4 regions of the Providencia sp. R33 genome follow, and region 3 is predicted to be linked to each of the others. Evidence: predicted binding sites of a transcription regulator. Region 3 holds the regulator's gene; each other region holds the start of a gene.

The links. Region 3 encodes Fur, which represses iron uptake genes when iron is present. Its sites were predicted from a motif close to ATAATAATGAGAACNACTATCAA; they were not measured.
Region 1: J6836_RS10145 (TonB-dependent receptor domain-containing protein) is a predicted target of Fur. The motif match lies at 6,328-6,350, and genes of this name have one in related genera.
Region 2: feoA (ferrous iron transporter A) is a predicted target of Fur. The motif match lies at 2,103-2,125, and genes of this name have one in related genera.
Region 4: ftnA (non-heme ferritin) is a predicted target of Fur. The motif match lies at 1,709-1,731, and genes of this name have one in related genera.

What each region holds. Positions count from the first base shown of each region.
Region 1 covers NZ_CP072453.1:2,128,143-2,135,686, forward strand. The annotation lists gene J6836_RS10125 (3-oxoacyl-ACP synthase) at 339-545, shown strand; gene J6836_RS10130 (anion permease) at 619-2,091, opposite strand; gene cutA (divalent-cation tolerance protein CutA) at 2,764-3,111, shown strand; gene J6836_RS10140 (carboxymuconolactone decarboxylase family protein) at 3,461-3,802, shown strand; gene J6836_RS10145 (TonB-dependent receptor domain-containing protein) at 3,859-6,114, opposite strand; gene J6836_RS10150 (hypothetical protein) at 6,569-6,928, opposite strand; gene J6836_RS10155 (glycosyl hydrolase family 18 protein) at 7,273-7,544, shown strand, end outside.
Region 2 covers NZ_CP072453.1:3,969,929-3,977,472, reverse strand. The annotation lists gene J6836_RS18665 (Tex family protein) at 1-1,872, shown strand, start outside; gene feoA (ferrous iron transporter A) at 2,238-2,468, shown strand; gene feoB (Fe(2+) transporter permease subunit FeoB) at 2,498-4,816, shown strand; gene J6836_RS18650 (FeoC-like transcriptional regulator) at 5,109-5,342, shown strand; gene bioH (pimeloyl-ACP methyl ester esterase BioH) at 5,369-6,145, opposite strand; gene J6836_RS18640 (DNA utilization protein GntX) at 6,192-6,875, shown strand; gene nfuA (Fe-S biogenesis protein NfuA) at 6,939-7,517, shown strand.
Region 3 covers NZ_CP072453.1:2,353,995-2,361,538, reverse strand. The annotation lists gene ansB (L-asparaginase 2) at 1-92, shown strand, start outside; gene chiP (chitoporin ChiP) at 626-2,023, shown strand; gene J6836_RS11155 (bactofilin family protein) at 2,228-2,761, opposite strand; gene fur (ferric iron uptake transcriptional regulator) at 3,438-3,887, opposite strand; gene fldA (flavodoxin FldA) at 4,154-4,681, opposite strand; gene ybfE (LexA regulated protein) at 4,836-5,129, opposite strand; gene J6836_RS11135 (type I secretion system permease/ATPase) at 5,298-7,397, opposite strand; gene J6836_RS11130 (HlyD family type I secretion periplasmic adaptor subunit) at 7,400-7,544, opposite strand, start outside.
Region 4 covers NZ_CP072453.1:1,276,842-1,284,385, reverse strand. The annotation lists gene copD (copper homeostasis membrane protein CopD) at 1-450, opposite strand, end outside; gene yobA (CopC domain-containing protein YobA) at 452-838, opposite strand; gene ftnA (non-heme ferritin) at 1,077-1,580, opposite strand; gene J6836_RS05970 (DNA polymerase III subunit theta) at 1,875-2,105, shown strand; gene yebF (protein YebF) at 2,167-2,532, opposite strand; gene J6836_RS05960 (YoaH family protein) at 2,724-2,903, opposite strand; gene pabB (aminodeoxychorismate synthase component 1) at 3,028-4,407, shown strand; gene J6836_RS05950 (CoA pyrophosphatase) at 4,391-4,951, shown strand; gene J6836_RS05945 (L-serine ammonia-lyase) at 5,230-6,594, shown strand; gene manX (PTS mannose transporter subunit IIAB) at 7,247-7,544, shown strand, end outside.

The sequences.
Region 1 (7,544 bases), 230 kb from region 3:
GATAGCAAGCAGATATATCATACTGGCTTTTACCACCAAACCAATCACATTTATGGCCTTTCTTTCCTTCTTTTCAAATTAAAAATATCCCGCCAAAAAATGTAAATATGACCTTTAAATTGCCCTCACTTCCTCTTAATTACGTTATTTTTATTTTTATCGATTCTTTTAACTAACAAAAATCCTAAAAACAAACGCTTCTGTGCCTAAATGAGGAAATAGGCAAAAAAACTCGACAATTTTTATTCATTTTTTATCTGCGATAATCATTTCATCGGAACGATTTCTTATATTAACCAACTCATTGCTATTATTTATTACAACAAAGGTAAATTGCCATGATCATGAAAAATACTGTCTCGCAAGACAACGATATGATCAAAAACGTTAAACTTGCCATTAAAACACGAAAATATGCACATGCTGATGAAATCAGCTTGTTATGGCAACATGCGCTCAATTCCAAGACTATAATTAGCTGGAAAAAAGTGATGCTAATTTCGATTATCGGCAGCGCAATTATCGCAACAATCGCTGTGTTCTAGCCTTTAACGGACATAAAAAAGTCGGGTGATTATTGCCCGACTTTTTATTTATCGTTACTCTAACAAGATGTTATTACCAGTAGCCTAAGAATTTCCACCAAATACTACCAATAAAGAACCAAATCGCTAGGTTAACAACGCTCATCACAAAGCCTGTTTTCCACCATTCACCTAGCGTTGCATATCCCGATCCGAAGATAATTGGTGCGGTACCTGTTCCATAATGAGTCAAGGACATCATTAATGATGAAGAGAATGCCAGTGTCAGCGCTAATAACATTGGAGGCGCGCCCAATGCTAAACCTGCCGAGAAGAACGCGGCATACATCGCGGTAATATGTGCCGTAGTACTTGCAAAGAAATAGTGCGAATAAACATAGATTAAAACTAGGATGAGCATTCCCCATACCCAACTAATTCCCATGCTATCAATAGTGCTTCCGACGGTTAATGACATCCATTTAATTAGGCCTAATTTACCTAAGAAGCTGGCCATCATAACTAAAGCGGAGAACCAAACGACGGTGTCCCAAGCCCCTTTATTTTTCAGTACGTCATCCCAATTAATGACGCCTGTTGCTAATAAAATACTCAGTCCAATAAAGGCCGCGGTCGTTGCATTAATACTGTAAGCTGGCCCAAAGATCATCGCCGGTACCCCTGCCCACATTAATAACAGCAAACCAAATACCCCTAACGTTATCTTTTCAGGCAACGATACAGGCCCTAATTGCTGTAAACGTTCTTTAGCAAAATTAGGTGCATCTGGTGTTGAGGTGATTTCAGGCTTATACATAAAGTATATAACCAGAGGCATTAAAATAAGCGAGACAATCGCAGGAACAAATGCCGCAATCGCCCACATCCCCCAAGTTAGCTCATTACTTTGGCTAGTTTCACTGATAATTAAACTGACAATTAGTGGGTTTGGTGCTGTTGCTGTAATAAACATCGCCGATGTAATCGGATTAATATTATAGTTTACTAAAGAAAGATAACGCCCTATTTTACCCGCCGTTCCATCTTCTGCTTTTGACCCAAAACTATCAGATATTGAGCGCATAATTGGGTGAATAATTCCGCCGCCTCGCGCTGTATTACTTGGCGTGACGGGGGCAAGAATTGTTTCAGCGATGGCGAGTGAATAAGCTATTCCAATCGTTTTTTTACCAAATAACGAAATAACATAATAACCAATCCTTGCCCCTAAACCTGTTTTATTCAAACTCATAGAGACCATGATTGAAATACCAATCAACCAAATTAAATCATTTGAGAAACCACTTAATGCATCAGCAATAGCCCCTTTCGTTGATTCAGGGTTGGTTACCCCTGTTGCTGCAACTAATGAGATAGCCACAATAGAAACACCACCAATTGGCAATGCTTTACCAATAATAGCGGCGATTGTGCCGACAAATAATGCCAAAAGATGCCAAGCATTTGGATTAACACCCTCAGGAACAGGGATTAAAAACCAAATGATTAGTGTAATTGCGACTGCGATTAATGTAGGTACAGGTTTTAAAGGTGTAAGTTTATTCATAAAGTTATCCATACATGCCTAAAGATGGAGATACTGAGTATATTTAAATAATTGTTCTGATCTACATCATTATGTTAACAATGTAGACCTCAAAAACCTTGATCGTTATCAGTTAGTTACTTTGTTTCATACAAAAGTAACTTTTTTTTTGTAACATTGAGTAAATCCAACTTCCTAATAAAGCTAACGCTATTATTTAATACAAAAAAATCCCTATTTCCTTTTAACAACGCAAGAAAACATTTACTCGATAAATTAGTATTCTACACATTTGAAATGTATTTAGACCTGTCACATACAATAGCTCAATTTATTATCTTCATTTTCTTAATATACTAAATTTTCAATTTTTTTTATAACTTAACCTTGTTTTTTGTAGGCTGAATCGAATTAATAGCATTATAAATAAAAAAAGCTAATTCTTTGAATATATACAAATAATATTTCAATTATATTTATCAGCGATAAAAACAATGCTAGACTAATAAACCACCAATAAGAGATTAAATACTGACCAACCAGTATGTTATTTGAGATACAATCACGACTAAAAATGAACATCTTTTTTGTCTTTTAGAAATTCCTTTCAAAAAATTATATTCACCCCTTGTTATTGTCTTTAATCTACCCTTAATTGTGTCACCCATCTTAATATGACAACGAGGAAATAAAATGACAACCAATAGCTCAAAGAGTACCCCACCTCAACAATCCTGCATTGTATTATGCACAACTAATAGCCAAGAAAATGCAATTAAAATTGCACAACACCTTTTAGATAACCAGCTAGCTGCTTGCGTTTCTTTATTACCAGAAATAATGTCCTTATACCTTTGGCAAGGCAACATCACCAAAGACAAAGAAATTTTGTTACTAATTAAAACAACGCAATCGAACCAACTCAGTATTTTTGAGGCAATAAAAAAAATACATCCCTATGAAACACCTGAGTTAATAAGACTGGATCCCAGTCAGGTTGAAGATAATTATTTACAGTGGCTAATTAACTCCGTTAAGTAACCACTGTACTCGAATGAATTAAAAGAATTTTCATATTAGTTACCACCTTTTAATGTGTATTTACAAAATAATTCATCTGGTCGGGTATGGTTTAGATTAAATTAGTGCTATATAAATAGACTCGCTTTATATTTATTTTCCCTCCTTATCTTTTTTGGAGGTTTTTTTTGCCCATTTTTAGCACCCTTTTCCTGCACCTCCCCATTATCAAAATAAAAACCCAAACTAAATCAATTTTAAAAACCATTAAACTACCGATAAGTTATCATTTAATGCAATTGACATTATATATAAATATATTATATTGTTTTATATATCAAATAAGCTAAATAAAAAGTGAGAGAAAATAATGTCTAAATACAGTGAAGTTACCCAACATATCAGCAAACACCTTCCAGAATTAGGTAAACATATTCCTGATGTTATGAAACACTTTTCGAGGCTTGTCAGTGCAGGGGTTCAAGATGGCGCCCTCGATAAGAAAACTAAAGAGCTAATCACTATTGGGATTGCAGTTGCAAACCGCTGTGATGGCTGTATTGGTTTTCACACCAAAACCTTGGTTGAGCTAGGCGTAACAGAACAAGAGTTAGCAGAAGCACTCGGCGTTGCAATCATTATGGGAGGCGGCCCATCCGCTATGTATGCCGCTGAAACCCTCAGTGCATATAAAGAATTTTCTGCAAAATAAATGACGAATGTAATGTTGCCTTAGATGACATAATCTAAGGCAATAAAAGTAAACAATTAGAAGGTTGCTTCAAGGCCTAGTCTAAACGTCCTTCCTGGAATTGGCATATAGATAACTGTGCCAGGGTCAAATGCGTAGCGGTTGGTTAAGTTATCAATGTTAAAATTCACATGAAGGTTTTTTTGAATTGAATATTTGCCTAATAAATCAAAAGTCGTGGTTGCATGTAATTTAGTGACAGGCGCAGCGGCGGTTCCTGCTAACCATTTTTGTGGGTACTCCTTACCTGCGTTATAACGCACACGCAAACCTGTTTGTAATTTCTGATCAAACATTTTCACACCAACAATCCCAGACACCACTTTTTTCGGAGGAAGACGTGATGGTGATAACCCCCATGCAAAACCGACCGCGTTACACGCTGATGGTAAGTTACCTAATTCCATTTCATCACGAGAACAAAGTTCTGAATTGTTATAGAAAGTGGCATCTAAAGAGCCAAAGGCATAATTAGAGTCATACTTCGCTTCAATTTCATAGCCTGAAAGCTTGAAGCTATCGTAGTTTTTCATCACAACATAAGGGGAATAGACCCCCGTTGGGTTAACACCTTGGGAAAGATAACCTTTGATATCATTATTAAAGTACCCTACCCGTAAGCGAGCGGTATCTTCATCAAGAATAAAGTTATTTTTTTCGAAATCTATTCCGACCTCAAATGATTTAGCATGCTCAGGTTTGAGTGGCACATCTGGCGTATAAGAATAGGTTTGCCCAGAAACGGTGGTTTCAAATAGGCTTGGCTCGCGATAACTGTCTGAATACTTGGTGTATACATCCAACTCATCAGTCACATGGAAACGCACTTCTCCCAGAAAATCATTTTTCGGGCCATAACTGATACTTTTTCCTAATACATGGTCATCAACGTCAAAAGAGTGAATACGCCAACCCGCTAATGTGCTAATCCACTCCCCCTTATATTCCATATTGGTAAATGCAGAGGTATTTTTCCCTTTGGCATTGCGCGTTACAGGCGTCAACTCGTCCCCCTGAATGGTTCCTTCAGGTGTCCATATCGGTTGATACGTTTTGGTTAACGGCTTCGTTTTTTGTTCCATAAATTCCACGCCGTAAGTCACATTGACAGGGTAATTTGCCAATTCAGAGGTATTTTCTAAGTTAAAGCCCATTCGTTCATCGGTATAACGGTGCTGATATTGGTTGCCATAATGTGCAGTAACATCATCTGTCGTACCATTACGTTGCTTAAATTTACCTTTCGTCCACCACAAGCCCAAATTCATGTCCACCCACAGTGAGTCTGGTTTATAGGAGTAATTCAATGATGCGGTATCAATATCTGCCGTTCCCAGTGACCACTGTGGCATTTTCCCATCGGATTGGTACCAATATGCAGCTAAAACTTCCCCCGCTTTTTGCTCATGGTGGCGGTAATTTAATTCAAGGCTTGAATAAGGAGTAATGTAGATATTGGTTTTTATCAATGTCGATTGGCTTTCATAACTGGTATTCACCACCTCTTGCCCTGGTTTTATCGGTGCATCGGTGGAAGCATATTTATGATAGCCATTTTTCCCTGCAAAAAAGTTCCCTTGTTTCCTATCGCTATGGGCAATCAGTACATCAAATTTTTCATTTCGATACGCCATGCCTGCGGTTACTGAACCATTATTAAAGTGTGAATTTTTAACCCCATCCGACAAACGGTACTGCGATTCATTTTTATTGTCTGATGCCACTGATGGGCGGCGGTTATTATTGTAAATATTCCCTTTAAATAAAAAACCAAATTGGTCTCCTTGAGGAATAATACTGTTCGCAGACAAGGTTTTTAACTTAACAGTTCCCCCGATAGCACCACCTGAAAATTTGCTCATCGACGCTCCCTTTTCAATATTGATAGTATCCACCAGATCCATATCAATATATGTTCTATCCGTACTACCTTGATAACCCCGCCACGTATTGGTCGATTGCAAACTGCCATCAATAATAATCGGTACTCGCCCATTGCCTTGTAAGCCTCGAATACCAATATCTAATGCTCCTGCTTCATTTCGGGCATTATTGACCTGCAATGAGCTTTCATTCGCAAATATGTCTGAGTTGGTTGTTCCCCGAACGGTTGAAACATCTTTGGTATCAATTTGTTTGCTATTCGATTTTATTTTGCTGGCAGTGACCAGAAGCTTATCTTTTTTAGGTGTAGTTTGAGTTTCATCCGCAAATACCGCACTTGATGAACAGATAACAAGTAAGCTAATTATTTTTTTATTTTGAAATATCATTTAAGTAATGCCTTCATTAATTAATGATTATTTTATTAAGATGATAAAACCCCGTACCGGCAGATTTATAAATATCCCTGCTGCCATACTGGAATTCGTGAATGTAATGGTGGGTTTACCTGTTACGCCTTAAGCAAGGCCAACACAAAAACCTTATTTATTGAATGGTTACGAGCCTATTCCCCCTATGAATACAAGCAGGGCTTGGAATATACACCAATGATAATAATGATCAAGATCATAATAAATATCATTTGCATTATCATTAATATCACTATTGTTTATTAAGCTGCGAATTATTTAAGCGTAAAAAAGCGACAATGCTTAATGCACGTCGCTTGAGGGAATTAAATAAAATATAAAAAGCCGATAATGACTTAAAACATAATCGACTTTTCCGTAATCCAAGGGAGGTTTTACTCCCCCAATCATTAAACTATCAATGATTAAAACATTAATTATATCGCTGAGCTTGTTCCAACATTTTTTTCATTTGTTGGCGATCACTCATCCACGGTGTTGAATTTGGGCACCCTGCTCCCGTTGGGTTGACATCGCAGACATTGAAATGCCGAAATAGCGCATTTTCGTCGGCGTCACGCTGCTCAAGTAAAGCTTGATAACTTTGTTCTTCTGGCGAAAGTTTCTTTTTGGGATCAAAGACAAACTTCTGTTCTGCCTGTAATTTTTTAACCCCTTGGTAGTCTTTATCAAACTGACGATCAACGGGTGATTTCTCTTTAAAGGTAAAGTCGCTGGCAAAGCCGCAAGAAGTGAAACTAAGAAAAATAATAAAAATAGCCTTTTTAAACATAAAGATACCCTACTGTTTCGATAAGTTTACATTATACGCACAACAGTAGTACCTAATAGAAATAATTAAAATTTAATTCATGATAACCTTATTATTCAAATAGATAATTAACCTAAACTATTAAATCAATTGATTGATATGTTTTTTTATTGAAAATCCAGTATTTATGCAACATTTAATTATTTATTTAAATATCGTTATTACGCTCATTAGATTACTAACAATTTTTAGTCTTGTTCCATTCGCTATTTTTTATAAAAGTAACTTTGCCCTACCAATCGATTGATCAACTTGTTGTGGGCGAAATTTCACTTTATATCACTTAACCTGCGAAAGGATAGATAATGAAAAAAACGTACTTTGGCCCCTATATTGATGTCAGTGTGGATGCAACTTGGAATGATTGGCAAAACTACCCTAATGGCCGACCTAATGCTAAATACAGCCAAGCGGCTATCAAATATGGCGTTGATATTCTTTATCTTGGCTTCTTAACCGCAACCCGTGACAAGCAAGCAGCTTGGGCAGCCCAACCTACAATGCCAATTAGCTGGGCAAAACCATTAGCTGATGAACTTATTGCGGGTGGCGTCAACGTCGCCGTTTCATTTGGGGG
Region 2 (7,544 bases), 1.6 Mb from region 3:
GTGAAAGCGGCCTTAGATGGCGCACGTTATATCCTGATGGAGCGTTTCGCCGAAGATGCAGCCTTATTAGCCAAAGTTCGTGACTATATTTGGAAAAATGCCCACCTTGTTTCCGTCGTTGCAGAAGGTAAACAAGCAGAAGGCGTCAAATTTAGCGATTACTTCGAGCATCACGAACCTGTTTCACAAGTGCCTTCACACCGAGCACTGGCCATGTTCCGCGGTCGCAACGAAGGGGTTTTACAGCTTTCGTTAAATTGTGACCCTCAATTCGATGAGCCACCAAAAGAAAGTTATTGCGAAGAAATTATTACTCGCCACTTAGATGTCCGTTTGAACAACGCCCCTGCTGACCAATGGCGCAAAGCGGTGATCAGTTGGACATGGCGCGTCAAAGTCTTACTACACTTAGAAACGGAAGTGATGAGTTCTTTGCGCGAAAAAGCCGAAGAAGAAGCGATTAACGTTTTTGCCCGCAATCTCAGTGACTTACTGATGGCAGCACCCGCAGGTATGCGTGCTACTATGGGCCTCGATCCGGGCCTGCGTACTGGGGTAAAAGTTGCTGTCGTGGATGCGACAGGGAAACTTATTGCCACCGACACAATCTACCCACACACTGGCCAAGCAGCAAAAGCGGCAACCATCGTGGCCGCACTGTGCCAGAAACATAACGTGGAATTAGTGGCAATTGGTAACGGTACCGCTTCCCGTGAAACGGAGCGCTTCTTTGCAGAAGTGCAAAAACAATACCCTGAAGTGACTGCGCAAAAAGTGATTGTCAGTGAAGCGGGTGCGTCAGTGTACTCCGCCTCTGAACTGGCTGCGCTAGAATTCCCAACCTTGGATGTGTCATTACGTGGCGCTGTATCGATTGCCCGCCGTCTGCAAGACCCGCTGGCTGAGCTGGTTAAAATAGACCCGAAATCTATCGGGGTAGGCCAATACCAACATGATGTCAGCCAAACTCAACTCGCCCGTAAACTGGATGCCGTTGTTGAAGACTGTGTAAACTCGGTAGGTGTGGACTTAAATACCGCCTCAGTTGCCTTGCTGACTCGCGTTGCAGGCCTGAGCAAAATGATCGCACAGAACGTGGTTGATTGGCGCGATGAAAACGGCCAATTCAATGACCGTAAACAGTTACTGAAAGTGGCACGCCTTGGGCCTAAAGCCTTTGAACAGTGCGCTGGGTTTCTGCGTATCACTAATGGCGAGAACCCACTGGATGCGTCAACGGTTCACCCTGAAGCTTACCCTATCGTTGAAAAAATTCTGCAAACCGTCCGCCAGCCACTGAAAGACATCATGGGTAATTCACAAGCGCTCAACGCGCTGAGCCCGCGTGATTTCACAACAGAGCAGTTTGGTGTCCCAACGGTTACAGATATTATCAAAGAGTTAGAAAAACCAGGTCGTGACCCACGTCCTGAGTTTAAAACAGCCACCTTTGCTGAAGGCGTGGAAACGATGAATGACCTCGTTTCTGGCATGATATTAGAAGGTGCAGTGACCAACGTGACCAACTTTGGTGCATTTGTGGATATCGGCGTGCACCAAGATGGCTTAGTGCATATCTCTTCACTCTCCAATAGTTACGTCGAAGACCCACATAAAGTGGTGAAAGCTGGCGATATTGTGAAAGTAAAAGTGTTGGATGTGGATATTGCCCGCAAGCGTATCGCCCTCACCATGCGCTTGGACGAACAAGCAGGTGATTCCAACAGCGCACCTCGTAAAGCTGCACCTGCACAAGATAAAAACGCACGTAAATCCCCTGCACCTCGTGGCAACTCACGCCAAAACGATAATTCATCAGGCAACAGTGCCATGAGCGACGCCCTTGCTGCTGCATTTGGCAAAAAAAAGTAATCTGATTAAGCTAAATACCCCAATAAATTCATTGGGGTATTTAGTATTCACTAGAAATATCTTCACTGCTAAATTAATAAGCAAACTAAATGTATTGTTTAAAAACCAATCCGATTAATTCTTTCCGCCTTATCCCATCACTATCTAAAAAAACACCGCTAACTCCATGCTTCGTTGATCCACATCAAGTCAAATTGACGAAAAAAGAGGCTAAATATAACAAAAGGTGGATGATTATGATTCTCATTGTTAATTAGATTTATTTTTGCTTTTCTCAGTATTTTACTTGTAGATAGAAACTTTTCTAACAATAATTATCAGTATCATTATGAATTGAATCATTAGGAAGAAAATAGGAAGACACTATGGCTATACTTCCTCAATGCAGTTACAAAATTTTGGGCTTTTCCCCTGAGATAAGCCCTGCATACCGACAAAAATTATTGTCTCTCGGTTTATTACCGGGCTCCGTTTTTAAAGTGGTGCGTTTAGCGCCTTTTGGCGATCCTGTGCAAATAGAAACCCACCGCGTCAGCTTAGTGCTACGTAAAAAGGATCTCGCCCTACTAAACCTTGATGAAGCGCCTACCGCTTAAGTCTTCTTTTTTGATTATTGGCAAACACTATGAAACGATTGACTATCGGCTTAATTGGTAACCCCAATGCAGGTAAAACAACCCTTTTTAACCAGCTAACAGGATCAAGACAGCGCGTCGGTAACTGGGCTGGCGTCACCGTTGAGCGCAAAGTTGGCCGCTTCCATACGGATGACCACAAAATTGAGCTTGTCGACCTCCCCGGTACTTACTCGCTCACCACCATTTCTGAACAGACTTCCCTCGACGAACAAATCGCCTGCTACTTTATTTTAAGTGGCGAAGCCGACATGCTGATTAACGTTGTGGATGCGTCTAACTTAGAACGCAACCTCTACCTGACATTGCAATTAATTGAGTTAGGCGTCCCATGCATTGTCGCTCTGAATATGTTGGATATTGCCCAAAGCCAGCACATAGATATCGATATTGCTGAGCTGGAAAAACAACTGGGTTGCCCTGTGATCCCAATGGTTTCAACCCGTGCAACGGGCATTGATAAACTGAAAAAAGCCATTGATACTCACCCGCAAAATAACCAAAAAGCCCTTGTTGAATATCCACCACAGCTATTACAAGCTGTTGATTCATTATCTGAACAAATTTCAGCACAACAATTTAGCCAACAACAGCGCCGCTGGTTAGCCCTGCAAATTCTAGAAGGGGATATTTATAGCCGTCAGCGTGCTGAAATTTCGGAAACGCAATTACAAACAACTCGCCAACAGCTCAATGAAACATTGAATGAAGAACCTGAACTGCTGATTGCTGATGCGCGTTATCAATCTATTGCAACCATCTGCCAAGCGGCGATCAACAATAGTGCGGCTGAACCTAACCGACTCACACAATCACTAGATAGATTTATCCTCAACCGCTGGTTAGGCGTACCGATTTTCTTATTTGTGATGTACCTAATGTTTGTCCTTGCCATCAATATTGGTGGGGCACTTCAGCCGTTCTTTGAAGGGGCTTCTGAGGCGATATTTATCCATGGTATTCAGTGGGTTGGTGCCTATTTCAGTTTCCCTGATTGGCTCACAATATTCCTCGCACAAGGTGTCGGCGGCGGTATTAATACCGTTCTGCCATTGGTGCCACAAATCGGGATGATGTACCTATTCCTCTCCATCCTTGAAGACTCTGGCTATATGGCTCGTGCGGCTTTTGTGATGGACAGATTAATGCAGGCGTTGGGTCTACCGGGCAAATCGTTTGTTCCATTAATCGTCGGCTTTGGTTGCAACGTCCCATCGATTATGGGCGCTCGTACCCTTGATGCCCCACGTGAAAGGCTAATTACCGTTCTGATGGCGCCGTTTATGTCTTGCGGTGCAAGGCTGGCAATCTTTGCGGTATTTGCCGCAGCCTTCTTTGGTAAAAATGGCGCGAGTGTCGTGTTCTCTCTGTATATTTTAGGGATTGTTGTGGCTATCCTCACGGGGCTTTTACTCAAACACACCCTTATGCGTGGTGAAGCATCGCCATTCGTGATGGAATTGCCGGTGTACCACGTGCCACACGTCAAAACGTTGTTAATTCAAACGTGGCAACGCTTAAAAGGCTTCGTGGTGCGTGCAGGTAAAGTCATCGTCGTGGCGAGTATCTTTATCGGCGCGCTCAATAGCTTCTCGTTCTCCGGTAAACCCGTTGATAACATCAATGATTCCGCTCTGGCTTCCGTCAGTAAAGTGATCACCCCTGCATTGCAGCCAATCGGTGTTCATGCCGACAACTGGCAAGCAACCGTGGGCTTGATTACCGGTGCGATGGCAAAAGAAGTAGTTGTTGGGACGTTAAACACCCTGTATACCGCCGAAGCGATTACCTCAGAGCCGTTCGATGCAGAATCTTTCAACTTATGGGAAGAACTGGAAGATGCGGTCTCTGAAACATGGGATAGCTTAAAAGGCACCTTTACCTTAAGCGCGTTATCAAACCCAATCGAAGCCAGCAAAGGTGATGGTGAAATGGAATCAGGCTCAATGGGCACCATGGCAGCGAAATTTGGCACTGGTATTGCCGCCTATAGCTACCTGATTTTCGTCTTACTGTATGTGCCTTGTGTGTCAGTCATGGGGGCGATTGCTCGCGAAACAAACAAAAGCTGGATGAGTTTCTCCATCTTCTGGGGACTGAATGTGGCCTATAGCCTGTCAGCGCTGTTTTACCAAACCGCGACGTTTAGTGAGCACCCGCAAAGTAGCTTAATTACCATCATCGCTGTTGTGGTATTTAATATTGCCCTGTTCATGTTCCTGCGCCGCATACGTAGCCGCGTGACGTTGAATATTAAAAGCAAAACCGCACAGCAGTGCTCTGGCTGCTCGAACACTGCATGCCATTAGGGGCTGTTTATATTTAATGGCCAATTTTTATTCGAATTAAAGCCATTTTAGGCAAGGCGAGAGGTTCGCCGCCTAGTAAACTAGGCAAGATCCTCTCAACGCCGCATCAAATGAGTGAAACGCGCTTTAATCGAACCCGTAGGGCAGCATTTAAGCTCTGTATTTAACACAAATAAGTAGTCGGTCAGCTTGATTGACACATTTATCCATTGTTTTAGTTGTTTTTTAACCGTTTTTAGCGGTAAAAATCAGCAGCAAAGATAAACAGCCCCTATACATGAAGGACTAAACGATGATCAGCTTGCTGCAAGTAAGAGATTTGATTGCTTTATACGGGCAAGCTGACATCGCGTTACTCAGCGAACAACTCAAAACCCCAACGCCAATGATAAAAGCGATGGTGGAAAAGTTGGAAAGCTTGGGGAAAATTGAGCAGGTAGATATGAGCGCCTGCTTAACGGGCCCTAGCTGCAAAGGCTGCCCAGAAAGCACCGACTGCGCCCATTTTGTTTATAAGATAAAGTAAGCCACAACCTCAGTGGCTTACTATTTTTACTCTTCCAATCGGCTTTGAAAATCCAGCAAATATTCACAAAACTCATCGGGATGTGAAATAAACGGCGCATGGGCGCTATTGCGCATAATAACGGACGGGGAGTTTGGGTAAAGCTCATCCAATACAGGCACCATCTTACGAGGCACAAGGCCATCAAGGTAACCATAAATCCGTAAGAACGGTACTGGTAGGCTTTTTAATTCTTCTCGTAAATCTTCTGTTCGTAATGATTCAAGCCCTGCATTTAACGTTTCCACCGTTGGGATAGGTTGTTCAAGCACCACCGATTTTAAGGTACGCGCATCATTGCGGGCGCTTTCTGTGCCTAAGGTTTGCAACGCTAAAAAGCGTTCGACAGTGCGATGAAAATCCGCGGCAAGCTGCTGCTCAAAGCCCAATAACACTTCGGGCCGAATACCCGCCCAGTTTCCATCGGCTTTAAAGCAAGGGGAAGATGCCACGGTGATCAGGCCTTGAACTTCATAAGGGTGATCCAGTGCAATGCGACTGGCAACTAACCCCCCCAGCGACCACCCTAACCAAATGGCGTTTTTCGGGGCGTGTTCCCACAGAATATCCGCCATGGATTGAATGTTCATTGGTGCAAAATCTTGGCTTCGGCCATAGCCTGGCAAGTCAACGAGATGAACACGAAAATGCGAAGCGATTCGAGGAATAATGGTTTGCCAAACTTGCGCATTCAACCCCCATCCGTGCAGCAACACAAGATCTTGTTTTCCTTCGCCGACGGTCTGCCAATATAGCTTTGCCATGGTTACACTCTCTTTATTCAATCAACATTTTTAACGGAATATCATCATGCTATCAATGGAAGGGGCGTGTTGGCTTTGCCATCAATCACTTAACTTAAGCAGCCAAAGCATTTGCAGCTTTTGCCTTAAAGGCTTACCAACCATGCCGAAGTGCTGCCCACGCTGCGCATTACCCAGCGAACTCGATATGCTGCACTGTGGTCGCTGCTTAAAACAGCCCCCTGCTTGGCAACGTTTGATTACCGTCACACCCTATAAAAACCCATTACGTAAGCTTATTCATCACTTTAAGTTTAATCAACAATCTCAGCTCGCTTTTGCTTTAGCGCGCATTTTTGTTTTGTTTTGGCTGCGGGGTTACCGTGAAAATACATGGCAAAAACCCGATCTCATCGTCACCATTCCCTTGCATCGCCACCGATTATGGTGGCGAGGATTTGACCACATGGCATTAATAGGCGAAAATTTATCCAGATGGTTAAATATCCCCTATTCGCAAAATTCATTACTCCGTAGTCGTGGTACACTGGCGCAGATTACACTAAAACGTGAACATCGCCGAAAAAACCTAAAGGGAGCATTTACCTTAGAAACTGCGGTTTCTGGCCTACATGTCGCTATTCTTGATGATGTTATCACGACAGGTTCGACAATGAATGCGGCGGCACAATTGTTGATTTGTGCGGGTGCACGCACTGTTGATGCGTGGTCACTCTGTCGCACCTTGTAGGAAAGGGGTAAATGGGCGTATTATAACCAACTAAAGCAGTCAACTATTATTGAGCAAATGATTATGATTAATATTACTGAAGCAGCACAGGCTCATTTTGCCAAGTTGTTGGAAACTCAAGAGCCAGGAACCCAAATCCGTGTATTTGTCATCAACCCAGGTACACCGACAGCTGAGTGTGGCGTGTCATACTGCCCACCGGGTGCCGTTGAAGCAACAGATAAGGAACTGAAGTTCGAGAAATTATCTGCTTATGTTGATGAAATTAGCGCACCTTTCTTGGAAGAAGCGGAAATTGATTTCGTTACCGACCAGCTGGGCTCACAACTAACTCTTAAAGCACCAAACGCGAAAATGCGCAAAGTCTCTGACGATGCACCATTAATCGAGCGTGTTGAGTACGTTTTACAGTCACAAATTAACCCGCAATTAGCCAGCCACGGCGGTCGTGTTTCCCTGATGGAAATTACCGATGAAGGCTTTGCTATCCTGCAATTTGGCGGTGGTTGTAACGGTTGTTCTATGGTCGATGTCACCTTAAAAGAAGGTATCGAAAAAGAATTACTGAAAATGTTTGATGGTGAGCTAAAAGGCGTTAAAGACCTGACTGAACACCAACGTGGCGAGCACTCTTTCTACTAATTGCCACTAACATCTGGCACCTGTTTT
Region 3 (7,544 bases):
TAAATCCGCAAAAAGCTCGTGTGTTATTACAATTAGCGTTAACTGAAACGAAAGATCCGCAGAAAATTCAGGCAATGTTTGAGAAATATTAAACTCAATGTGTTTTAGGAGTTAATGTAGCGGGAGGCAGTTTTCTGTCTCCCGTTAATTTTATGGTAATTCACCATAAACAAGGAATGAAAATATTTTTCAGTAAATTGAAGCATGTTCGTAAAATTGAGGCGAATTTTTGGGGCAAACTCAATATTTAATGTCAATGTGGTGATAGGCTACGCAAAATTACGGCATTATTGGAAAATTTAAATCACTAATTAGCAATTTATTTGTTTTAATCTAATTCAAATGAATCGTAAGACCTCTTTTATTTCTTTATTAAATCAATTGGTTGAACCTCATCCTGCGAAAAAACATCATGTGTGATAATGACTGTTAATTAAAATTAATGTGCCGTTGATCATATTTTGGCAACAAAGCCAGTATCAGTGTTGATAATTCGCGTCGCAAAAAATAGGCTAATCACATCACAAATAACATAAGTTATTGTGAATATTTAGATTTAAATGGAAAGTTAAATCGTATTTCGGCCGAAAAAATAAAACATAAAAAATATTAGAGGAATACAAGAATGGTTAATAAACATGTCAATACTGGCAGGAAGTTGCTCGTCTTAAAAATCGCAATCGCGATGCTGCCTATCGCGTATCAGCCAATGACTCACGCAGAACAGTTCCTTGAAGATTCAAAACTCACAGGTGGACTTTATTATTGGCAAAGGGATCGTTCTCGTAAGGATTTGGACCCGAATAGTGATAAATATAAGAAGTATGCAGATAATCTTAAACACTCCACATTCAATGGTAGTCTAGACTTTTCATCTGGCTATTTTCAAGATGTTATCGGCTTAGATTTAGCAGGTTTTACCGCTATAGAATTATCAAACAGTGGCCCCGCAGCACCCAATGAGATTGGATTTAGTGATGCTAAATCACGTTGGGATGAAAAATGGACAGGCGACCGTAGTGGTGTAACGTTTTATAAAGCTGCTGCAAAACTGAAATATGGTCCTTTCTGGGGAAGAGGGGGTTATATTCAGCCTACTGGGCAAACATTATTAGCTTCACACTGGAGCTACATGCCGGGGACTTATCGTGGTTTGGAAGTCGGTGGTGTATTTGATTTTGAGCAAAATGGTGAGCTGAGCATGTCCTATATGTGGACAGACCGTTATAAGGCGCCATGGTACCGCTCAATGTATGATTTCCGTGAAGCGGATGGCAAAACAGGGATCAGTTATTTGCATTCTATTGGGTTTAAATATGATTTTAAAAATAACTTAGTATTAGAAGGGGCTTATGGACAAGCAAAAGACTATATGGATCAGTATTTTGCTAAGGTCTCATATGCTGTGCCTGTAGCTGAACGCGATTTGCGTCTCTCATATCAATTTTATGGTTCTAAAGATAAAGTTTCTGATGGCGGTGTCAATGATGTTTATGATGGCTTAGCGTGGTTGCAAGCGATGACATTAGGCTATACCTATGAACAGTTTGATTTTAAAGTTGAGGGAACCTATGTTAAAGCGGAAGGTAATCAAGGCTACTTCTTGCAACGTATGACGCCGGGCTGGGCGACATCCAATGGGCGTATGGATATTTGGTGGGATGGTCGTTCAGACTGGAACGCCAATAATGAAAAAGCCTTGTACGCAGGTGTAATGTACGATCTTAAAAATTGGGATCTTGCAGGCTGGAAAGTGGGTACATCCTATATTTATGGTTGGGATGCGAAGCCAAGTACGAATTCTCAATATGCCCAAGATGTACGTTTAAAAGAAAGTGCGTGGAACTTTGATATTTTATACACCGTCCAAACAGGCCGAGCAAAAGATACTCTCTTTAAATTACACTTCACCAAATACGATAACCATACCGATATTCCTAGCTATGGTGGTGGTTATGGAAATATCTTCCAAGATGAAAAAGATATTAAGTTTATGGTGATGATGCCATTTACGATTTTTTAATGAGTTAAATAGATAGCGGTTACCATTGTAATAAGTATGATGGTAGCCAACTAAAATGCACATAGCATATTTATGTAGTATCAAACCGATAAATAAAATAAGAAAATACACTTATATTACGAGTTTGAAAATTAAAAATAAGGTGGATTACATTCACCTTATTTTTATTATTCAGTCATTATCCTAGTGTAGAAAAATAAATGTTTATAACGAAGCAATTCCTTTATCACCTTCATTATTGATGATAGGCGCATCATGTTTTACTTTATCTTTTAATTGCGTGACTTTATCCGTATGAGTAACACTATTTTTGACTTTAGCTTGCCCCGAAAGGATCCCGCCTTTTTTAATCGATAAACTGCTGTAGTGAATCGTCCCATGAACTTCGCCGTTATTTTCGATACTAATGGATTCAGAGATACACTCCCCTTCAATTCGACCATTAATAATCAGTTCCTTACAAGTGATATTGCCCGTTACTTGGCCATTTAGCATAACTTTAACGGTATTATCTTTCCCTGTAATATTACCAACGACTTTGCCATAAATGTGGACCTGCTCATTAGAGGTAATATTACCTTCAAACATCACATCCCTCGAAATTATCGTATTCGATTTTTCTTCACTAAGGGTTGGCGTTGATATCGTAACGTGTTCTTCTATCTTAGAAGTAATTTCAGGTTCACGAATGGTAGGGGTTTCTTCAGGGGTTTGTTTGTTTTGTCTTTTGGTGAACATTTTACTTACCTTTTTTTGATTGAAGTATAAGATCAAGAACAGAATTGATAATACAAATGAAAATAAGGTGATGGCTGTATGACGAAAAAACCATCCTATTAAAGTAAGAAACCAGAAGAAAAAACTAGTATTAATGAAAAGATATGTTTTTTTCATCAGTTAATCTCTTACGAAGTACGAGAGCAATCCAAATAAGTCTAGCTAAAAATACATGAATTACATCGTGGAATTGTAATTTAACTTTCTCATTACATTTACTTAGCTTATTAAATTAAAGCAAGCCGAAATTTAGGTCGTAATATATTGAACTTATTATAGACATTAATTAGATAAATCATATGACAGTGATATGAAAAATAGATGCAACGCATACTCTAAATAACGTTATGCATCACTATGATATCATTGTAAATATTCTCAAATAGAGAAGGTGAGTTTATCAGCCAAGTAATATAAAGGATTTGAAGTGAATTGCAACTTATTATAGAACACTTCAATATTTCACCTTAACGACATATTTTAGTGATAAATATAAAGTGAATAAGAGAGATTATGGATATTCTAACTGAGAATGCTTAATTTATCGGCGAATTGACACAATAAAAAAGCCTGATAATGGTTGTTATCAGGCTTTTAAAGAATGGGTTACTATCAAGGTATAATAGTGATTAAACTATTACTCTTTTGCTTCGTGTGCGTCAGCGTTATCGCGGCAATCACCATCAGCACAGTGGCCGTATAAGTATAAACTGTGGTTAGACAGCTTAATACCGTGACGAGCAGCGATATTTTTTTGGCGAGTTTCAATCGATTCATCAGTAAACTCAATCACTTTACCACAATCTAAACAAATTAAGTGGTCATGGTGATGTTGCTGAGTTAATTCGAATACGGATTTTCCACCCTCGAAATTATGGCGCGTAACGATACCTGCATCATCAAATTGGTTCAATACACGGTATACAGTCGCTAGCCCGATCTCTTCGCCCATATCAATCAGCTTTTTATAGAGATCTTCCGCACTGACGTGGTGGCACTCAGGCTCCTGAAGTACTTCCAAAATCTTAAGTCTTGGAAGAGTGACTTTGAGTCCAGCATTTTTCAATGCTTTATTGTTGTCTGTCATGCGGGTTTGTCCTGTATCTTAAATCATAAATTTAACAATAATGAGACATTTTTAACATAAATCCAGTTGTCTTCTAAACTGATTTACAATTATAGGCATGGAAAATAAAAATAGAAACCATGTATTGTCTCATTATTTTGATAATCTCTTATAAGTCTATCCAATTAGGATATTTAATCGATTATTTTAGGCCGAATGATGTTCCGCGGTGGTGCACTTTGAGCGGAAAGGCGTTCAGTCTATGAGTAATGCTTATTTTTAATCGACTAGCCAAGAATTTCAGCTAATGACATTTCTTCAGAGATTTGTTTGACCCAGGCATCCACTCGTTCATCTGTTAACTCAGGTTGGCGGTCTTCATCAATTGCTAAGCCGATAAAGTGGTTGTCATCTGCCATACCTTTTGAAACTTCAAAATGGTAGCCTTCGGTTGGCCAGTGCCCAACAATCACCGCGCCTCTTGGTTCGATGATGTCGCGAATGGTACCCATCGCATCACAGAAATATTCTGCGTAGTCTTCTTGGTCTCCACAACCGAAAAGAGCGACAAGTTTACCATCAAAGTCAATTTCTTCTAACGTTGGGAAAAAGTCATCCCAATCGCATTGTGCTTCGCCATAATACCAAGTTGGAATACCAAGAAGTAGAATGTCAAAAGCTTCAATGTCTTCTTTGCTGCATTTAGCAATGTCGTGAACTTCTGCTACATCTTTGCCTAATCTTTCTTGGATCATTTTGGCAATATTTTCTGTGTTACCTGTATCACTTCCGAAGAAAATACCGATGACTGCCATAAACTGATTAACCTCTTGTTTTTCTAAGAGAGAAAGAAGGAATTTCTCAACTTCTAGAACTCATTTAGAACGAAAATAAATAGAATTTTATGCCTTATTCTGGCGAAAAAACTTTTATAAGTCTGTCAAATTTGTGTGATTTACTAAGATAGCGCTACTTGAGTATTGTCTCATCAACTTGTTGAAGTTGTGACATCAAGATTTCTTCTATTAATTCACTGCGGCTTATGTTTTTTTCTTCAGCTAACTGATTCAGTATAGTTACAGCGTCTTCATTTAGTTTAAGTTCAACTCTGCGTAATCCTTTCACTTTATCGCGTTTTAATTGATTGCGTTTGTTGATCCTTAATTGTTCATCCCGTGATAGCGGGCTTGTCTTAGGTCGCCCAGGCCTTCGTTCCTCAGCGAACAAATCCAGAGTAGTACGATCAGTTTGTTCTTTTGCCATGTCTATAATTGCTAAAAGGGTGTGCCAATAATTCAGCGCGCCATAATACCCTAGCTAATCCCCTAGTGCTATAGCTGCGAGGCGAGGGAATAGGTTTGATTGGCGAAAAAAAGCGCGCTTTTAAGAAAAAAGCACCACTTGTTATGTTAGTGATGCTTTTTAAAGCATTTATTGTGTTTGTTGTTGCCACAAATTGGCGTAAAGCCCACTAGATTGAAGTAAGTCAGTATGTGTGCCTATTTCAGTAACTTCCCCATGACAGATCACACAAATTCTATCTGCGTGTTGAATGGTATTTAACCGATGAGCAATACTGATGACTGTTCTTCCCTGAGTAATCAATGGCATATTCGCCATAATGGCAGCCTCAGACTCATAATCGAGCGCAGAAGTGGCTTCGTCGAGGATCAGTATATCTGGCTCGGTGAGCAAAGCGCGAGCAAGAGCGACTCGTTGGCGTTGTCCTCCTGAGAGGTTTACCCCTTTTTCAGACAGTTGGTAATCGAAGTTATCAGGTAAAGACATAATAAAATCATAAGCGCCTGCTAATTGTGCGGCTTGAATGACTTGTTCTTGAGATGCTTGGGGGACGCTTAACCGAATATTTTCGGCAATTGACCCAACAAATAGCGTACTTTCTTGTAAAACTATACTCATTCTTCGGCGCAATGAAACCGTATCTGCAGCAGCTAAGTCCATCCCATCGATAATCACTTGACCGTGTTGTGGAACATAAAGGCGTTGTAGTAATTTCGTTAGTGTACTTTTTCCTGAGCCAGATGGCCCAGTTATCCCAATAAACTCACCAGCTTTAATGGATAAGGTTAAATTATTGAGCACTTCAGGGGTGTCTGGTTGGTAACGAAAACGGATATTTTGTAATTCAATTTTACCTTGTATTGCTGCTGAGCTTGCAATCCCTTGACGTTCATTTTCAACGGGCTTATCCAAAATGTCACCTACACGGCGCAGAGAGATGATTGTGTGTTGAAAATCCTGCCAAACTTGAGCAAATCGTAAAACAGGTTGTGTTACATGAGCACTTAGCATGTTAAAAGCAACTAATTCGCCTGGGCTAATTCCACCATTTAAAACTTCTTTAACACCAACCCATAGAAGTATTGCTGTGGTGACTTTGCTGACTAGGGTCATTATCTGCCCTGCGATTTCGCTGCGCATGGAGACTTTGAAGTTTTGAATGAGCTGTTTACTGAATATTTTTTTCCATCGTTGGTTAAAATATTTTTCAGTGGCTGTTGTTTTTATTGTTTCTATTCCCGTAATACTTTCGGTCAGAAAGGTCAGTCCATTCTCGTCGGCTTGATAGGCTTTTTCTGTTTGTTGACGAATTATAGGGCCTAGTATCATCCATAAAATAAAAAATACCCCCATAGAGCCCATTAAAATCCAAGCCATAAGAGAACTGTAGGAAAATAAGACAGCAATAAAAATGATGACAAAGATAAAATCAATAAACAACATTAAGGTTGAGCCAGTGAGGAATTGTCGAATATGGGCGAGCTCACGAACTCGTGCAATGATTTTTCCAGTTGGCCTCAATTTAAAATAATTTAATGGCAACGCCATGAGATGGCGGTATATTTTCCCTGATAGTTCAGCACTTATTTGGCTGCTTGTGTGGCTAAATATTTTGTTGCGTAAAAATGCATAGGTGGGCTCCATAATTGCTATCGCAAAAATCGCGATAGCAATGACGTGTAAGTTGGAAATACTTCGTCCAACCAAAACCTTATCGACAAGGTTTTGAAATAAAAGTGGGCTGATTAATGCAAATAATTGGATAACAGCTGAAAGAATGAAAATATTTCGCAGTTTACTATATTGGCGTAATATCGAGGGAACGAACCAACTGAAACCAAAAGCTTTTTTTTGCTCTGTTTCTTGCTGTTCCTTAATTAACAAAATATCCAACTGAGCATGTGTATTGAACGTAATATCATGGATAGCTTGCTGCTCGTCATTCTCTGGGTTGATAAACACAATTTCGTTTTTGTTATCTAAAATTTTCCACGTACCCTCAAAATAAACCAATGCAGGTAGTGGGAGTGAATTTAATTGTGAGCGAGATAGTGATATGAGCTCAGTTTCATACCCTAAAGTATGAGCACACTCCCGGATATCCCATTCTGTAGGTGAGGTAGCTTGCAGTCCTATAGCATGATGGAGTTGCTCTTTTGTTACGTTTTTTTTGTAGTAATTAGCTATCCAAACGATGGCTTCCAAGCCGTTATTATTCATCTGTTCCATGATTATTTTTCTCTCATAGCATTCGAGGTATATTCGTTAATCGGGCTAAGAAGGTAATCGATAACACGCCGTTTATCGGTTTTAATTTCTGCCACAATGGAAAGACCCGGAGTGAGCTCAATTTTTTCGCCTTCAACCAGCAATGAT
Region 4 (7,544 bases), 1.1 Mb from region 3:
GCGATGAAGCGCACCAACAAGGCCATCTTGCATCGCTGCATGGCCGATGAGTGCGTGTAACCCAAGAAGAATAATAGATAGAATTAAAATAAGGTACAGGCGGATCTTGATAGATTTAACAAACAAAACCACCAATAAAATCACCGAGAATAGTAGCTCCCAGCGCCAAATTTGGCCAAATGATGTCCCGAGTACACCCTGCCAAATATCCCAATCCGTCGCGTCCTCCCAGCCATCCCCCATTAAACCCGCTTGTGCTAACATCCAGCCCAAAACGGTCACAATGGTCACAACAGCACAGAAGTTAATACCTTTATTTAAATAACGACTAATCAAATAGCTAAATTGCCCACAACTGAGCAACGCCGCAAATATTGACATTCCACACATCAATATTGCAGCGATAAAATGAATAAAACGAATTAAGGTATAAAACGCTTCAAGTGACATATTATTTCACTGTAAAGCTATAGGTCCCTTTGGTTTTATGACCATCAACTGAAACAACACTCCAGTTAACATCGTATTTGCCTGACGTCAGTTTATCTTCAACAGGCACAATCACTTTAGTATCATTGTTAGGGTCTAATGTGGCTTTCCCTGTTTTGATAATATTTTTTTCAGGGCCAATAATAGACACCTTCGTAAAGTTAACTTCGATGCCTTCAGAGAAATTTAGCGTGATTGACTCAGGTGTTTGCTCAACCGCAGCGCCTTCCGCTGGAAGTTGGTCTTTTAAATGAGCATGGGCAAAAGCTTGTTGGAAAGACATTCCTAAGAATAGAACGGCAATCGCACTTAATTTGCGCCATGAAGATTTAATATGGGTAATTGGCATAGTAACCTCTTAATTTGCAGGTGAATTTAGAATATTTGCCAATCATTATACGGAAAAAAATGGTTTGTGCCGCTTAAAAACGGGATTTAAGGACTCATCCTGTGAGTATTCACACAAAATGAAAAGAAAAAGGCTTATGAACATTGAAATTAACCACTTTTGTCCATAAGCCTATTAGGGTCTTTATACATCAAATAGATAGATTACGTTTGAGTAATAACCTATTCACAGCACAAAATTAGATGTGTGCAGCAGATGACAGATTTTTTAAATCTTTGTCTAGTAAGAATAGCGCTTTACCAGACTCACCCACCATATCCAGTTTATCCAACACAGATTTAAATAATTTCTCTTCTTCGTGCTGTTCTGCAACGTACCATTGTAGGAAATTGAACGTTGAGTAATCTTGTGTTGTCATCGCTAAGTGCGCTAATTTGTTAATTTCACGCGTAATCAGTTGCTCGTGTTCATACGTTTGATTAAAAACATCGGAAATAGATTTAAAATCAACAGGTGGTGCCGCAATTTGACCTAATAGTGGCAATGCACCTGTGTCGCTAAGGTAATCAAACAAACGCTGCATATGTTCCATTTCTTCTTGAGAATGTGCTTTTAAAAAAGCAGCGGCGCCTTCGTAGCCTTTATCGCTACACCACGCACTCATTTGCAAATAAAGATTTGCAGAGTAAAACTCAAGATTTAATTGTTCGTTTAATTTTTTGACCATATCAGTAGTTAACATATTTTTTACCTTAATGTTTAAATATTCCTGAGGCTATTATGCACAGTATTACAATAATTAAAACCCCAAAACATTCTGAAAACAAAAAAATCCAATTTACTGATTATTAATAACTTTTGTTAAAAACAACAATAATCAATCTCATTATCTTTCACTGTTTTTAAAGTTATTAATTAAATATAAATCTATATTATTTTGATTATATTTTCACGTTCTTTTCGATAAAGAATTGAGACTTCTTCTCATTTAATCGCTACAATATTCCTAAGCCCCATTATGTGATAGAGAATTAAAATGAGCCACAATCTTGCTTTATTACCCAAAGATGAAATGGATAAGGTTAACGTTGACTTATTGGCATCTGGCGTTGCATTCAAAGAACGCTATAACATCGCCATCCTTGCTGACGCTGTTGAGCGGGAGCAACCCGAGCATTTGAGGGAGTATTTTAGAGAACGGCTAGTTTATTACCGTCAGTTATCACAAAATTTCTCACGGTTACCGTACGAACCTAGAAATCGTTAAGAAAAAAGAGGGGATAACCCTCTTTTCAATTTTTCAATACAAACAGTTGAATACTGTCGAATTATTTAGACGTGTTATACGTTACAGTATTGTTTTGGCAATCCACTGAAACAGAATAATGCAGGTCAGATTTTGACCCTCTAACCACTAACGGAATGGTATAGCCTGTATCTGTCTTCGTGACTTCACTATCGTTAACCCAAGCAACGGCTTTTTTACCGAGTGCGGCTTTTTCTTCAGCCCAGCGTGGTAAACGATTGTTCATAAAATCACTTTTAACCTGAGCCGCAATTTGCGGTTCAGTTAGTGCACCACAGCTCACAAACGGTGCAGCCTTACCTTCTTCCTTGTTAACACTTAACGCAAATGAACTAAAAACAAGAGCACACGTTCCCAGAGCAATAGCAATCTTTTTATTCGCTTCCATACTCTCCTCCGATACCTAATTGTTAGGTAAAGATTTTTGATTAGTTTTGCTGCTCATTTAAGCCTATAGAAGGTGTTAAATTTGCGCGTTATCTGTAAGTTTTTTTCTAACGACATTGATAAACAGAATGACTTAACTAATATTAATCTATCAGATTCATGTATGAATGTTAATAGTATGTTTACATATTATTAATTTTCATCATCAAAACGGACATGAATTTGCTCTTTGCCCTGATGTTTCTCGCGAATTTCTTGTGCAACAAGTGCAATTGCTTCTCCACTACTCATGCCGTCAGCCATTAATTGGTGAATTTTCTCTACTGCTTCTTGCTGTTCTTCATGATTAAGTGCGGGTATTCCTGATAACATGGTTTAAACCTCATTCATAAAAGACTAAAATCAATAATTAAGATTTTAACATCTCTGCGATTATTAAGATAAGAGTATCTGTTAGTCTGGCCAGAATCATTTGCGAAGAAATAAATTTATCACCATGACGATTAATAAAATTCAGTTACCATACAGCCCAACAGCGGCAATCGATTATTTTACGCCTCTCGCTCATCAACCTTGGGCGATGCTATTGCATTCAGGCAATGCGAAACACTCACATAACCGGTTTGATATTATTGTTGCTGACCCTATTACAACACTCATAACCTATCAGTCGCAAACAACAATTACAGAACAAAATCAAGAAGCTATTATTTCTGAAGCATCACCATTCACCCTGCTTCAAGCGCAGCTTGATAAGCACCATGCGAATCAAATATTGGATAACACCCTACCATTTAATGGTGGAGCATTAGGTATTTGGAGCTACGACCTTGGCCGCCGTATTGAAAAAATCCCAGAAATCGCGAAAACTGAATTAACATTTCCCGATATGGCTGTGGGTATTTATTTATGGGCGCTAATTGTTGATCACCAAGATAAAACAGTGACATTAATTAGCCATGAAGATGCCGAAGCACGCCTGACTTGGTTGCAAAGTCAAAAAGCATCACGCAAAAATAAATTTAAGCTCAATACGCCATGGCAATCCAATATGACTGAAGGTGAATATCAGCAAAATATTGCGCGTATTCATGAATATTTGCGTAGTGGTGACTGTTATCAAATTAATTTAGCACAGCGCTTTAAAGCTAAATATAAAGGAGATGAATGGAATGCGTTTCTGGCATTACTTGAAACAAATGGTGCCCCATTCTCTTCCTTTATACGTCTACCCGAAAATACCGTGATTAGTATTTCCCCTGAACGCTTTATTTTATTACAAGACGGCGATATCCAAACCCGTCCAATTAAGGGTACACTTCCACGTTTAGAAGATGAACAAGAGGATTTAGAACAAGCGCAAAAGCTGGCTAATTCGCCTAAAGATCGTGCTGAAAACCTGATGATAGTTGATCTATTACGTAATGATATTGGCCGCGTTGCCAAACCGGGAACCGTTAAAGTACCTGAATTGTTTGTAGTTGAACCATTCCCTGCCGTTCACCACTTGGTTAGCACTATCACAGCTAGATTAGACAGCCCTTACCAAGCCACCGATTTATTGCAAGCGTGCTTCCCTGGTGGGTCCATTACAGGGGCGCCCAAAATTCGTGCGATGGCGATCATCGAAGAGCTAGAACCTCATCGTCGACATGGATATTGTGGTGCAATAGGCTATATTAGTTTCTGTGGCAATATGGACACCAATATTTCTATCCGAACTTTACTGACCTATAAAAAGCAAATTTACTGCTGGGCAGGCGGTGGCATTGTGGCAGATAGCCAAGCGGATAAAGAATACCAAGAAACTTTCGACAAATTGAGCCTTATTTTACCTTTATTAGGAGCGTTAAATTCGGATGACCGAGCTGAATAACTTTATCAACCGTTTTCAGTTTACTTTACCGGCAACCCGTCAGGCACAGCGCCAGACGGGGAAATCGGCTGCGGTTTTATTACCGATTATTAATAAACCTAACCCAACGCTGCTGCTAACCCAGCGCTCCCCATTTTTACGCTCCCATGCTGGGCAAGTGGCCTTTCCGGGTGGAGCAAAAGACCCCGAAGATGGCTCATTAATTCACACTGCGCTGCGTGAAACTTTTGAAGAAGTCGCCATCCCACCTGAAAAAGTGAAGGTGCTGGGCCAGCTTGCTCCACTGCAAAGTTATGGGGGTTATGAAGTCACTCCTGTTGTTGGTTTGCTGCCTGCCAATATTCAATATCAGGCAAATCCAAGCGAAGTCGCCTCAATTTTTGAAGTTCCACTCTTTGACGCATTGTCATTGCGGCAACACAAATATGTGGATATCAAACGTTCAGGCCGTGAAAATCGAATTTTTTTCTATTGGTATAATGGTCATCTCGTTTGGGGGTTGACAGCTTCTATTCTTCACCAATTAGCATTACAATTAGATTAGCCCTGACAACACAAATCACTATGCAAAATCGATTTTTCAAATGAAAATATTCCGCTAACTTTTATCTGCTTCCCAATCATTCCTAATTTTATTAATACGGCTGTATAAATTTAAAGCAAAATACAAGCAGATTGTGCTATTTACAATCAATTATTCCTAAGCAACTACCTTATTTCAAAAAATACTTTAAACTTACTGGTTAACACTACTAAATAACAGTAAAGTAGCGCCTTTTAAAATAAAGCACTCTATTTTCAACTTTTTTTAAGGAGTCCTGCGTGATAAGCGTTTTCGACATGTTTAAAGTGGGCATTGGCCCGTCAAGCTCTCATACCGTTGGTCCAATGAAAGCTGGTAAAGAATTTGTCGATGATTTAGTGAGCAAAAATCTATTGCCTAACGTCACTCGCATCTCTGTTGACGTTTATGGGTCATTATCGCTTACTGGTAAAGGGCACCATACTGATATCGCCATTATTATGGGGCTAGCAGGTAACTTACCTGCCACCGTTGACATTGAATCTATCCCAACTTTTATTAAAACGGTAGAAGACACAGAAAAATTGCCTTTAGCTAATGGTTCTCAATTAGTTGATTTTCCACGTGATGGCGGCATGAATTTTCGTCAAGATAACCTTGAATTACACGAAAATGGCATGACCATTCATGCTTTTGCTGGAAATGACGAAATTTATACCAAAACCTATTATTCAATCGGTGGCGGTTTTATCGTTGATGAAGAGCATTTTGGTCAATCAACGGTTGATAGCAAGCCGGTGTCTTACCCATTCAATTCAGCTGATGAATTACTGCTAAATTGCAAAAAATCAGGTTTATCGATTTCCAGCCTGATGATGAAAAACGAACTCGATCTTCACTCAAAAGAAGAGATCGATGCTTACTTTGCTGATGTTTGGCACACCATGCAAGCATGTATTGAGCGTGGTTTAAATACAGAAGGCGTGCTTCCTGGCCCATTGCGTGTGCCGCGTCGTGCGCCTGCACTCAACCGTATGGTGACGTCTTCCAGTAAACTATCAAATGACCCAATGAATGTCATTGACCTCATTAATATGTATGCCCTAGCGGTAAATGAGGAAAATGCAGCGGGTGGACGTGTTGTTACTGCGCCAACTAACGGTGCATGTGGGATTGTTCCTGCGGTGCTGGCTTATTACAACCACTGCATCGAGCCTGTCACACCAGAACTCTATTTGCGTTATTTCTTAGCGTCAGGCGCAATTGGTATTCTGTATAAGATGAATGCGTCTATTTCAGGTGCTGAAGTCGGTTGCCAAGGGGAAGTGGGTGTTGCTTGTTCAATGGCCGCCGCAGGCCTAGCAGAGTTACTCGGCGGTAGCCCTGAGCAAGTGTGTATCGCCGCTGAAATTGGTATGGAACACAACTTAGGACTGACTTGTGACCCTGTCGCGGGCCAAGTTCAAGTGCCATGTATCGAACGCAATGCAATTGCCTCAGTCAAAGCTGTAAATGCGGCGCGAATGGCTATTCGTAGAACCAGCGAGCCTCGTGTTTCCTTGGATAAAGTCATCGAAACTATGTATGAAACAGGGAAAGACATGAATGCAAAATACCGTGAGACCTCTCGCGGCGGTTTAGCAATCAAAGTCCAATGTGACTAATTAAACCTGTTTCATCCCTCTAACGCCCTTCTGATCATCCGAAGGGCGTTTTTATTCCCCATCCATACAATATTATTCACTGTTATCCACTAACCCTTCTGTTATCAGCAAATTTTTTTAATCAATCTTTCCTATGAACCAATCAATTTATGCCTTATTTCATTTGATTTTGGCAATACACACAATCGCAAATCAATACTATTTTATTCTAAAAATGTATTTTGTTAGTTCACTTAACGCTGTATTCATCATACAAAATTGATTATTTTTTACTCGCAATGTCAATACCAAACACTTTTTTAGCTATTTTCTGTTACCGATAACAATAATTTATCCTGCAAAATAATTAATTAAAGAAATTAAATCACAATAAATAACAAATAAATAATTATTAATTGTGAATTATTAAGTATTTTTAGGTATATTCTTATTTTTCTGACGCGAAACAAGTTTTTAGGTTAAAACAAAATGATATGCTACAAATGTACTTCATACTAATAATTCAAATAGCTGACTCGTGACCGCCATGAGTAAATTGTAATTATTCAGCTAATATTATGATACAGGGGAAATTGATAAAAAGGAGTCTAACTTTAGTGTCCAATTTATCTACAGATAATATTTCGTTTTATCTATCAATGAGGGAAAAATAGTGAGTATAGCTATTATGATTGGTACCCACGGAGTCGCCGCTGAGCAGCTTCTCCGAACCACCGAAATGTTAATCGGCGAGCAAGATAATGTCTCGTTTATTGATTTTATCCCTGGGGAGAACGCAGACACCCTGTTTGAAAAGTACACACAAAAACTGACTGATTTAGACACCTCTAAAGGGGTGCTATTCCTTGTCGATACTTGGGGAGGTAGCCCATTTAACGCAGCTAGCCGTATTGTGAATGAACACGATAATTACGACATTATCACCGGTGTGAATGTTCCAATGCTGGTTG